4 regions of the Pedobacter folensis genome follow, and region 2 is predicted to be linked to each of the others. Evidence: riboswitches for the same ligand, from Rfam matches in the RefSeq annotation. Region 2 holds a riboswitch; each other region holds the start of a gene.
The links. A riboswitch is a leader RNA that binds a small molecule or an ion and turns the genes downstream of it on or off. The one in region 2 is predicted to bind S-adenosylmethionine.
Positions count from the first base shown of each region.

Region 1: another riboswitch for S-adenosylmethionine. It lies ahead of metH (methionine synthase); the one in region 2 lies ahead of AC04QZ_RS04620 (SusC/RagA family TonB-linked outer membrane protein).
Region 3: another riboswitch for S-adenosylmethionine. It lies ahead of AC04QZ_RS02475 (O-acetylhomoserine aminocarboxypropyltransferase/cysteine synthase family protein); the one in region 2 lies ahead of AC04QZ_RS04620 (SusC/RagA family TonB-linked outer membrane protein).
Region 4: another riboswitch for S-adenosylmethionine. It lies ahead of AC04QZ_RS15325 (redoxin domain-containing protein); the one in region 2 lies ahead of AC04QZ_RS04620 (SusC/RagA family TonB-linked outer membrane protein).

Region 1 is NZ_JBWJIF010000002.1:922,364-925,513, reverse strand. It holds gene metH (methionine synthase) at 1-1,701, opposite strand, end outside; SAM riboswitch class I at 1,823-1,927, opposite strand; gene AC04QZ_RS12560 (Bax inhibitor-1/YccA family protein) at 2,044-2,799, opposite strand; gene AC04QZ_RS12555 (hypothetical protein) at 2,838-3,150, opposite strand, start outside.
Region 2 is NZ_JBWJIF010000001.1:1,151,832-1,154,981, reverse strand. It holds gene AC04QZ_RS04625 (peroxiredoxin family protein) at 1-808, opposite strand, end outside; SAM riboswitch class I at 945-1,051, shown strand; gene AC04QZ_RS04620 (SusC/RagA family TonB-linked outer membrane protein) at 1,377-3,150, shown strand, end outside.
Region 3 is NZ_JBWJIF010000001.1:623,584-626,733, forward strand. It holds gene AC04QZ_RS02470 (homoserine O-acetyltransferase family protein) at 1-458, opposite strand, end outside; gene AC04QZ_RS02475 (O-acetylhomoserine aminocarboxypropyltransferase/cysteine synthase family protein) at 487-1,818, opposite strand; SAM riboswitch class I at 2,083-2,193, opposite strand; gene AC04QZ_RS02480 (hypothetical protein) at 2,404-3,150, shown strand, end outside.
Region 4 is NZ_JBWJIF010000003.1:163,861-167,010, forward strand. It holds gene AC04QZ_RS15310 (CatA-like O-acetyltransferase) at 1-400, shown strand, start outside; gene AC04QZ_RS15315 (hypothetical protein) at 472-678, shown strand; tRNA gene AC04QZ_RS15320 (tRNA-Ala) at 761-837, shown strand; SAM riboswitch class I at 1,057-1,156, shown strand; gene AC04QZ_RS15325 (redoxin domain-containing protein) at 1,400-2,527, shown strand; gene AC04QZ_RS15330 (SusC/RagA family TonB-linked outer membrane protein) at 2,971-3,150, shown strand, end outside.

The DNA.
Region 1 (3,150 bases), on a different contig from region 2:
ATTTCCCCTGAAAGAGAAAGAAATGTTAGAAACCCCTCCGCTCACTTTAGCATGAGGCAGGTTTTCTTTGATCCAACGGGTGGCATTTATAAAATCGACGGCATAATTGTTATGCTCTTCGAGTCCTGTTGCTACGGTTAAGATGTTCGGATCGAAAATAATATCTTCTGCCGGGAAACCAATTTCGTTTACCAGGATATCGTAACTTCTTTTACAGATTTCTTTCCTGCGCTCATAATTATCGGCCTGACCTTGCTCATCAAAAGCCATAACTACCACTGCAGCGCCATATTGCATAATTTTGCGGGCGCTTTCGCGGAATTTATCTTCACCCTCTTTTAATGAGATGGAGTTTACGATTCCTTTTCCCTGCAAACATTTTAAGCCATTTTCGATAACCGACCATTTAGATGAATCGACCATGATTGGCAATTTGGCAATATCCGGTTCAGAAGCAATGAGGTTTAAAAACTTAGTCATCGCGGCTTCTGAATCCAACATCCCTTCATCCATGTTCACATCAATTACCTGCGCACCGCCTTCAACCTGCTGCAAAGCAACAGCCAGTGCAGCTTCGTAATCGCCACCCAAAATCAGTTTAGAGAATTTAGGAGATCCTGTAATATTGGTTCTTTCACCAATATTCACGAAAATGCTTTCCGGAGTAATGGTTACAGGCTCCAATCCGCTTAAACGCATGTAAGGCTCCAATACCGGGATTTTGCGGGGTTCCGCTTTCCTTGCATTTTTCGCAATACAGCCAATATGCTCTGGTGTAGTACCACAACAGCCTCCCACGATGTTCACAAAACCTGATGCAATAAAGTCATCAACCAAATGTGCCGTTTCGTGCGGTTGTTCATCATAAGCACCAAATTCGTTTGGTAAACCTGCATTTGGATAGGCCGAAACATAACAGCCTGCTTTTGCAGCGAGTTCCTCGATATGCGGACGCATTTCTTTAGCACCCAAAGCACAGTTAAAACCAATACTTAATGGTTTTGCATGCATGACAGAGTTTAAGAAAGCTTCGGCAGTTTGACCTGAAAGTGTCCTTCCGGAGGCATCGGTAATGGTGCCGGAAATCATGATCTCCAGTTTACGGCCAATTACCTCTTCATATTTTTTAATGGCTACAATGGCCACTTTAGCATTTAAAGTATCGAAAATGGTTTCGATTAATAATACATCCGAACCACCATCAACCAAACCACGTACCTGCTCGTAATAAGCGGCTTCCAGCTCATCAAAATAAACCGCCCTAAAACCAGGGTCGTTTACATTAGGCGACATGGAAAGGGTACGGTTTGTTGGGCCTATAGCACCAGCCACAAAACATTTACGGTCTGGATTTGCAGCCATGAACTCGTTTACGGCTTCTTTTGCCACTCGCGCGCCTTCGAAACTCATTTCGTAAGAAAGGTCTTCCATCTGGTAATCGGCCATGGAAATGCGCTGTGTACTAAACGTGTTGGTTTCGATAATATCGGCACCAGACGCCAGGTACTCCAGGTGTATTGTTTTAATAATATCCGGACGTGTGATGTTGAGCAAATCGTTATTGCCTTTTACATCACAGGGATGGTTTTTAAATCGCTCCCCTCTAAAATCTTCTTCGGTTAAGGTATATCGCTGAATCATGGTACCCATTGCACCATCAATCACCAAAATACGTTTTTCTAATTCTTCTCTTATACCCATTTGTTGTGTAAAATGTGGGATGGAAAATGGCAAATGGCAAGACATATCATACATCTTCCATTATACATTATTACATCCTAAAAGGCTTATTTAAAAAGTTGGTACGTGAATCGTAATCCTAAACTTATCTGTTTCCGCTATTTGCAGAATAGAATTTAGCACCTTGTATGGTTACAGGTTGCTAAGACTTCGTTGGGTCTAATCCCTCCGTCTTTCTTAATAAGCATACAAAAATGCAACAAAGCAACATCAATTCCAAAAATTATCGCTTCGCTACCAAATAAAATTACAAAGGCCACGCAAAACTGCGCAGCCTTAAGAATATTGTTCTGTTATTTAGGTTTATCTTCTGTTACCGAAAATGCGTAACAGCGACAAAAACAAGTTGATAAAAGTGATATAAAGCGACAACGCACCCATAATTGCTAGCTTTTTGCTCTCATTTACACCTAAAGTGTTTCCGTTTTCATCTAATCCTTCACCAATTCTTTTAAGCTCCTGAACTTTGTACGCAGTTAATGCAGTAAAAATCGCCACTCCGATAAAACCCATAATGTAACCCAATGTTGAGCTACCTAAAAACATATTGATTATGCTGATGATCACCAAACCAATTACACCTGCAAATAATATAGGGCCAAATTTACTTAGATCGGTATCTGTGGTATATCCCATTATTGCCATTACCGCAAATATCGCAGCAGCCGCAGCAAAACTAATTACAACTGATGGCAAGGAGTAAGTTAACAAGATAAAGCTGAGCATTACTCCTGTTAATATAGAATAAAGCAAAAACACACCAATTAATGCCTGATAAGACATTCTTTGCATACCAGCACCCATTAAGAATACTAACCCTAGAGGAGCAAATATTGCGATGTACCCTAAAACGGTAAAGCCGCCCTTACCTGTTTGTGGGTTATAGGATAAAAGATAATCCAATACCGCCGGTGTACTGGCGATAAAATAAGCTGCAACTGTAGAAACAGCTAGTGCGACGAACATCCATAAGAAAACATTTCCGAAGAAACGTTTAGATGCAGATTTTTCCTGTACAAAAACACTGTTGTCCTGATATTGATAATTTTGTTGTTCCATTTTAAATTTTGTGTATTTAACTATATAAAAATAAATATTTAGTTTAATCTTTTTGTCAGCAGTTCTTCAACTTTTTTAAAGAACTGTAAAGGTTTTAAGGTGCGCCATGGCAGGTTGTCAAAAGCACCACCAAAGTTAATGTAATAATCGATGTTATTGTCGCGAAACTCGGTAATAACGTGTTGCTGAAAATTTACGCCCACAATCCAGCCGTCTTCTACTTCCTGAAACCATTCTTCGTAATAACTATCGTCAGAAGCATGGAAATTTAGCACATTTTCTCCGATCAGGATAAATTTATTAATACCTTCATCCATCATCAGCTCTAAAATATCGCGTTTCAGCAGCATA
Region 2 (3,150 bases):
AGCTAAAATCAAGTGTTTTGTATCCTTTTTTCAGATAAGTAAGTTTGTAAGGATCGGGTAGGGCTGCATCTTTGTTTTTGGTTCCGGTAAAAGGCTGACTTCCCCTTGCACCTAAAATTTCGCCTGTTAACGAACCATCTGCCTGGAAAGTTCCTTTGTAATAGGCAGGAGAGGAGCCAATGAAGCTCGAAAGTTGAAATTCATTTCCTTCTACAACACCTTCCAGGTAACGCGAATCGCCGGTCACCCGTAAAAAAGTACCTGTTAGTTTGTTTCCCGTCTGTTTAAATAAACCTACTGTTTTTTCCGCTTTGCCATTGGGAGATTTAAAAACCACATCATAACTGCCGGAATAATCTGCTGTTGCAGGTTTAGCTGTCGTTTTGAAACGGTAATTTTTTCGCTCGGCAACAATCACCAAAGCTTTACCTGTATTATCCTGTTTCCTTAATGTACCGGTTAACTGGTCGCCGTCTATGGCAAAGGCGAGTTCGTTATCAAACTGGTCCAGTTTAACGAAAAGTGAATCGGATGTTTGTTTAATCAGACCACCCTCAAAACGCTCTTCGGCATTACGAAAATATAATTTCTGCTGTCCGCTTTTTTCACTGATCTCGAAGTTGAAAGGGATTTCTAATCCTTCCTTTACTTTAGCTATCCCGCGCCAGCTACCAAGGGCAACAAAAGTTTTTTGTTTTTTCTCCTGAAGTTTTTTCGCCTGGTTATTTGCTAATGTAGTATGTTCCTGTGCATAGGTAAAGGTGGTTGATATGGCCAATAGGGCTGTTAATAGGGATTTGAGTTTCATTGGGATGTGTTTAATCGACTAAATTAGTCGACAAATATAGGGATGTAATTGCCAAAGAAAAAATATTTGAATAAAAATCTATAAAAACTATAGGATAAATGGAATTAATTATACCTTTGCCCCAGTTATTTTAAAATACTTATCAAGAAAGGCGGAGGGAATGGCCCTGTGAAGCCTTAGCAACCATCTAATTTTTAGAAATGGTGCTAATTCCATCCCGGATGAATCTGGGGTAGTTAAGTCAGTTGTTTGCGTTATCCTTATAAGAATTATATGGAGCACTTCTGATTTAAGGGGTGCTTTTTTTTTGCCCTGAATGCGTTCTTGAGATTAAATTATGCATTAAATAAAATCATTCAAATGAAAAAGACAGACGAGCTGAAATCCATTGATGTAAACCCTAACGCAGGCTTCCGAATGCGTGGAGTCTGTTAAAATTGCTCCGTTTTAACAGGCTTTTTTAGACTAACCAATCCTTATTTGCTTTAAAAACAAACACGTTTTAGTCGTGGTGAAATGGTTTTGCCCAAAATTATTATCCCTTTTAACTAATTATTAACTACACAATATGTTTAAAAATTTAAAATCAATAGCGTTTATCTTGCTGCTCCTCATCGCGCAAAAGCTTTCCGCTCAGGATGCGAAGGTTACCGGAACGGTAAAGTCGGCAGATGGTGAAACACTCCCTGGTGTTTCCGTTTTAATAAAAGAAACTAAACAAGCCACGATTTCTGATGCAAAGGGCGCTTTCTCTATCAATGCACCAGATAAAGGTACCCTGTTGTTTTCTTACATCGGTTTTAAGAGCCAGGAAATACAGATCAATAAAAATGCCGGCCCGATTTCAGTCATTCTCCAGTCGAGCGATAATGCGCTGGATGAAGTAGTGGTTACGGCCCTGGGTATTTCAAGACAGAAGAAATCGCTCGGTTATGCGGTTCAGGAATTGAAAGGACAGGATTTGGCTGAAGCTAAAGAATCCAACCTGGTAAATGCACTCGCCGGAAAAATAGCCGGTGTAAGGGTAACCAATAGCCAGGGGAGTATGGGTTCATCACGGGTAGTCATCAGAGGTGAAACCTCTATTGCCGGAAATAACCAGCCTTTATTTGTGGTTGACGGAATTCCGGTAGACAATTCTCAGTTAAATTCGGCTGGGGCAAGAGATTATGCAAATACCATTTCGGATATCAATCCCGAAGATATAGAATCAATAAGTGTGTTAAAAGGACCAAATGCCGCGGCACTATATGGTTCGAGGGCTGCAGCAGGGGTTATCCTCATTAAAACCAAAACCGGTAAATCGAAAAAAGGATTGGGAATTGAGGTCAATTCAAATGCCGTTTTAGAAACGTTACTCACCCTTCCCGTTTATCAAAATGCCTTTGGTCAGGGTTCAGAAGGTCAGTTCAGTTATGTAGATGGTGCAGGTAAAGGCCTTAATGATGGAGTAGACGAAAGCTGGGGACCAAAATTGGATGGCAGATTAATTCCACAATTTTATTCGAAAGGAGTGGCGGTTCCATTTGTAGCACACCCTGATAATGTGCGCGACTTCTTTCAAACCGGATATTCATTAAACAATGGCGTATCGGTTGCAGATGCAGGTGAAAAGTACGACTATCGGATATCATACAACAACTTAAAACAGGTGGGTATTGTGCCTAACTCCGGACAGGGCAAAAATTCATTTGTGCTGAATACTACCTTAAAAATAACCCCTAAATTAAGTTTAACAGCGAACGCAAACTACAGCAGACTTAACTCTGATAACTTACCTGGAACGGGTGGTTCAAGATCAACCAGTACCATGTTGCAGTTTACCTGGTTTGGTCGTCAGGTTGATATTAACCAATTGAAAAATTATTTGGATGAAAATGGAAAAACGTTTAACTGGAACAACAGCTATTACAGCAATCCATATTGGGTAGCTTACGAGAATACCGTATCGCAAAACCGTAACCGTATTATTGGAAGTGTTGCACTGAATTATAAAATTATTGACGGACTTGATTTCAATTTCAGAACCGGAACAGATTATTACAATGATAGGCGTAAAGTGAGGATTGCTTATGGTACGAACGGCACGCCTTTTGGCTCGTACACGGAAAGTGCTTTCACCGTGAATGAGAACAATACCGATGCGACCTTAAATTTTAACAAACAGTTAAATGACGATTTTAGTCTCGAATTGCTGGGAGGAGGTAACATTCGCAGGCAATATATTGAACAGAATGATCAAAGTGCACCAAAACTGGCCATTGCAGGACTTTATACCCTTAAAAACTCCCGCGATCCATTGGTTTCATCAAATAATCTTTCAAAGCTAAAATCTTATAGTG
Region 3 (3,150 bases), 530 kb from region 2:
ATTTTATTCGGTTCGGAAATACTCCACTCCACAGCTTGCTGACCACCTAACGAACCACCGATTAATAATTTTATATAATCAATACCTAAATGCGATGCCAATAACTGGTGTGCCGATACTAAATCGCGGATGGTAAACTGAGGAAATGAAAGATAATAAGGCAAACCTGTTACGGGATTGGTACTTAATGGGTTCGAGCTACCATAATGCGAACCTAAAACATTGGCACAAACGATATAATGCTCTTCCGGATTGAACAATGAGTTTTGACCGAATAAACCTTCCCACCATTCAAAAACATCAGCATTGGCGGTAAGTGCATGGCAAACCCAAATCACATTATCTTTATTTGCATTTAATTTGCCATAAGTTTGATAAGCAATCTGCAGGTTACGGATTTTTTTTCCGCTCTCTAATTTGAACTGTTTATTATAGTGATATGTTGATGTTGTACTCATTGTTTTGTTGTATTCGGAATATTAACGGTTAGGCTTGTAAATGCGCTGTTGGAGCGGTAGCTTTAATGGTGGCGAACGCTTGTTCGAAATCGGCTTTAATATCATCAATATGCTCAATGCCGACTGAAACCCTTAAGGCATTTGGTTTAACACCCGCTGCCAATTGTTCTGTTTCGCTTAATTGCTGGTGTGTTGTGGCTGAAGGCTGAATGATCAATGTTTTGGCATCACCTACATTGGCCAGATGCGATACCAGTTTTAAGTTATCAATTACCTGTGTTGCGTTTTCTTTGCTTCCGGCCAACTCGAACGATAATACTGCCCCAAAACCATTGCTTAAATATTTTTTAGCCAGGTTGTTGTATTTGCTGCTGGCCAAACCAGGGTATTGAACTTCTTTAACCAATGGATGGTTTTCTAACCAGGTGGCTAATTCTAATGCATTATCTACATGGCGCTGAACGCGGAGCGATAAAGTTTCTAATCCTTGTAATAAAAGAAAAGAATTGAAAGGGGATAAGGCCGGTCCAAGATCTCTTAATCCTTCTACACGGGCCCGGATAATAAACTGGATATTGCCGAATGGTCCGCCGATGCCAAAAACATCGCTAAAAACCAAACCATGATAACCTTCCGAAGGCTCAGAGAATTGTGGGAATTTTCCATTGCCCCAGTTGTAATTTCCACCATCAACGATTACACCGCCAATACTGGTACCGTGGCCACCAATCCATTTCGTTGCCGATTCGACCACGATATTGGCGCCATGCTCTAAGGGTTTAAACAAATAACCACCTGCGCCGAAAGTATTATCGACCACCAATGGCAGATCATATTTTTTTGCAATGGCCGCAATTTTTTCGAAATCAGGAACACTAAACGCCGGATTGCCAATGGTTTCTAAAAAGATCGCTTTGGTTTTATCGGTAATTTTGTTTTCAAATTCTTCAGGCACATCCGGATTTGCAAAATCGACATGTATACCCAAACGTTTGAAAGCTACTTTAAATTGATTATAAGTTCCACCGTAAATGTGAGATGAAGAAACGATACTGTCTCCAGCTTCCAATATGTTGTTTAAGGCTATAAATTGAGCGGCTTGTCCTGAGGCTACGGCCAAAGCAGCTACACCACCTTCTAAAGCCGCAATACGTTTTTCGAAAACATCGTTGGTTGGATTCATGATCCGGGTATAGATATTTCCAAACTCTTTTAAAGCAAATAAATTAGCCCCATGTTCGGCATTTTTAAAGCCGTAAGAAGTGGTTTGATAAATAGGAACCGCTCTTGATCCAGTTGTAGGATCTATTTCCTGACCAGCGTGTAATTGTAAAGTTTCAAATTTATATGATGTTGACATAATTTCTATTTTTTTTTTGGTGTGATTTAGATAGGTGGAAATTAGGGTAATCCTAAAACCTAACAGGGCGTATCCCGATTTCGCGGGACCTTCCAATTTGAAAGAAACAAAAAAGGAAGATTTTTAAATTACTGTATGCAACAGCACATACAAGTAATCGCACGCATCTCGCAACAAATAAAAGAAATAGAAGTCCGTTCTACCTTTTTAAGGTTAGCACTGGGTTCGCTTAGCGATTGAAGATTTAATGTTTTCATCAGTTCTAATTTATATCTCCAAATAACACCATGTTATCCGGTCAGGAATTGGCACCTTCTCTTTCTGAGGGTTGCCAGTGGGTCATCGAGCCAGTCTCTCGCCACTTCTTTATAAATCAACCTGTGAAGATTGACTTTTATTTAGCTTTCTGCCAAATAATATTCCAAATGTCTGAATTTAATTTTAATCCACAAAATAAAATTTCGAAATTACATTAACGCACTGAAAATGAATGGTGTATTTTTATGGTGTGATGACAATGCGAAACTTTTAATAAGAAATTAACGCTTAAAATTCTAAGTTTGTGTTACCTATCTAAATTTAATCATGATGAAAAATACAAAAGCCCTATGTTTAGGCCTGCTCTTTACTGTAATAGGTTTAAGCAGCGCAAACGCCCAATTCGGAGGTTTAAAAGACAAACTGTTAAAAGTAGGCACTGCTCAGGGTGCTAAAGCCTTAGGGGTAGACAAGTTTTTAAAACAGCCCGCTGCCATTACCACCAGCTTTGAAGATGTAAACAGAGAAGGCGAAAAGCTACCTGATTTCATTAATTCATTAAATTTAAAGGCCCAGCCATTATATTTATTGCCTAAAAACCCAGAGGGTGGTTTTGTACTTTGCGAAGGTTTATACGAAATGACCAATAAAAGTTATTGTTTAAAAGCCGGAACTTTTGCGCCATCAAAAGGCGATGGTTATATGTTTGCACCAGTTTTAGGTCCGAAGGAAGAAATTGTGGTTTCTATTCTGAAAAGCGCTGAGAAACATCCTGATGTAGACCAACATGATATCCAGGCTTTACTCTGGACGATCATTGCCAGAACAAAATTTGCCGATTTTAATGGACAAGTTAAAGTAACTGCCATTAAATTATTAACACCAAAACAACTTACCCAATTAGAAGGTGGTGCATTAGGCATTTTACCCTTCGATGTAATGGAAAAGGCCAAAGATCAATTGCCTGCAGGTGTGAGGGCCGTTTTTGAAGCAGAAAATAATATCCGCCAGTTAGTCGCTTCTGGAAATTATACCTACGCAGATATGGAAAAATATGCGATTATAGCGGGTATG
Region 4 (3,150 bases), on a different contig from region 2:
GCATGCTGCAGCCACGATTAACAGACCAAACGGCACATTTGGATTTGGCTACATGGATTTCTATAATGACTTTGAAGATTTTAGGACAGCGGCCAATAAAGAGATTGAAAAGGTGCAGGCCAGCAAAGGTTTAATCCCTTCCTCATCAGGCGAAAATGTAATCCACTATTCGGCACTACCCTGGTTAAATTTCACTTCTTTATCACATGCCCGCAATTATGCTTATCAGGATAGCTGCCCTAAAATATCTTTTGGTAAAGTTAGAGATGAAAACGGGAGAAAAATAATGTCGGTTTCCATACACGTAAACCATGCCTTGATGGATGGCTATAACGTGGCCCAATTTGTAGATTGTTATCAGGAGCTGTTAAACAAAAAAGAAGTTAACGAATATATTTAATTCAAAACTTTAAGCAATTAAACCTAAAGCATATTTAATGTTCGGTTAATATTAGGAATTTATTTTCGGCGATGTTTATAGCTGCCGTTATTATTCCTTTTTACCTTTTGGCTGTTGTAGCCATGTGTTATATGGATACCGTTTTTAAGGCCATTATGTTTTTTGTGCTGTTGCTTATTGCCACATTTGTACTTTTTCTGTTCATCAATTATCCTATGCAATCGGTGTTTGCGGTAATCTGTTTAATGGCCTTGCTTGCTTTTAAACCTAAAGATTAATTAAAAAATGAATTATCATTTGCATTCGAGAAAGTATTTGCTATTTTTGCTGCTCGGGCAGGAAGCTTGAAAATTTAAAATTGGGGGATTAGCTCATTTGGCTAGAGCGCTTCGCTGGCAGTGAAGAGGTGATCGGTTCGAATCCGATATTCTCCACCACATTAAAGGCTACCTGTAAGGTGGCCTTTATCATTTAAAGGGTTTCTTCCCTTGCATAGCAGCTTAAATATCCACCAAGTTTGTTACATCAACAGTCATAGATATGCAATTTTCATGAGCGTTTTTACAGGTATAACCACTTTTTTTAGACTTTAAATAAAAAGACTACAAAATCTATAGGAATTATATATATTTGCTCCTGCAAGGAATAATTTTGCAGACTTATCCAGAAAGACTGAGGGAAAGGCCCTGTGATGTCTTAGCAACCTGTTGCCAAATAAGGTGCTAAATCCTTCCTCTAACCAAGGAAAGATAAGAAAGATTTCGCTAAAGAATCTGAATGAGCCTGTGGTAAATTTTAAAGATTAAAAAATGAACATTTATTTAAACACCAGCGCTGACGATACCACTCCCGAACAAAGTTTTTGCCGGGATGAAACCTGATATCTTCCAGCTGAAAGGCAACAACTATTTCGAGCGTATTATCAGGTAGTTGGGCTTACATGATGTTTCAACTTTGAACTTAATTATTTTATAAAAAGAACCCATAAAACCAAAAACCATGAAAAAATCACTACTAATTGCCATTAGTATCCTTCCGGTTGCAGCAATGGCACAGAAACCGTTCTCTATTGAGGGAACCCTGAAAAAATCATCAGCCCCCGAAAAAGTATACCTCAGTTATGCTCAGAACGGACAATCGCTTACCGATTCTACAGAATTAAAAAATGGATCATTCTCCTTTTCTGGCCATGTAGCCGATCCGGTTAGGGCATCGCTTTATAGAAAACCAGTTGAAAAAAACGGAAAAAGGGATGTATTGTCCTTTTATCTCGAAACAGGTACCCTTAAACTCGCCACCGCAGATTCTTTAAAAAATGCTTCAATTACCGGATCGAAAGTAAATGCCGATAATGATAAGTTAAAAGCACTGACCAAACCTGTACAGGATAAACTTGCAGCCATAAGCGGCGAATTTGGTAAACTTAGTCCTGAACAAAAAAAAAATAAGGCACTAACCGATTCGATTTATAAACGTTATGAAGCAGCAAGTAAGGCGCTGGAACCGATATACCTTGATTTTGCAAGGAAAAACCCTAAATCTTACATAAGCTTAAACGCAATTCAGCAGATTGCCACCAGTGAAACCGTACAGGCAGAAGCCGAACAGGTTTATGCTGGTTTAGATGGGACGGTAAAAGAAAGTAAAGCTGGTAAAGATGTTTCAATTTACTTCAACGCAGTAAAGAAAACCAAAATTGGACTTCAGGCAATCGATTTTACACAAAATGATGTAAACGATAAACCGGTAAAATTATCTGATTTTAAAGGAAAATATGTTCTGGTTGATTTTTGGGCTTCATGGTGCGGACCTTGCAGACAGGAGAATCCTAATGTAGTAGCAGCCTATAATCAGTATAAAGATAAAGGGTTTACCATATTGGGTGTTTCTTTAGATCAGCCTGGGAAAAAAGAGGCCTGGTTAAAAGCCATTGCCGATGACCAGTTAACATGGACACATGTTTCTGACCTAAAATTTTGGGACAATGCGGTAGCAAAACAATATGGAATCAGATCTATCCCGGCAAACTTTTTAATTGATCCAGATGGAAAGATTATCGCAAAAGGACTTCGTGGAGAAGCATTGAAAGAAAAACTGGCGTCGCTTCTGGAGGCTAAAAGTAAATAGATAAGAATACGGTTCAATAAAAATTAATTAATAAGTTTTAGAAATAATAAGAGAAAAAAGACAGCTGCCCTTTTATGCAAAGTGTATAAAAGGTTACCAGATAAATAATAACAGGGGCGATTGAGGCCGCCCCTGAATCAAGTGATTTATCACGGTATGTGACCAATAATGCGACTTAATGTTTAACCACTCAAACAAATATAATGAAAATATCCTAAAAAATTAGTTCGTCAATTAAATGGATGTCCCTTAGCCGTAAACGATTGTATTACTGCTTAAACTATCCTATTCTCCCAAATTACCCCATTTTTCTTCTTAAAGCATTGTGTTGATTTAAGGCTAGGCAGTTTTTCTGTTAGCAATGAAATCGCTGTGGGTAAAATTTCAATATCTGCCATGAATTGGGACCTGGCATCAACATTCATTAACTAAAACCATCATAAATGAAACGAAAGTTATTTTCGCTTATTATACTGTGCCTTTTTGCAGTCTTTAATGCCAGGGCACAAACCAAAGTTATTACAGGAAAGGTAATAGCTGTGGCAGACGGGCTGCCCATTCCTGCTGTTTCTGTAAGAATAGCGGGCAGTAAAATTGCCACGCAAACTGATGCAGACGGGAGG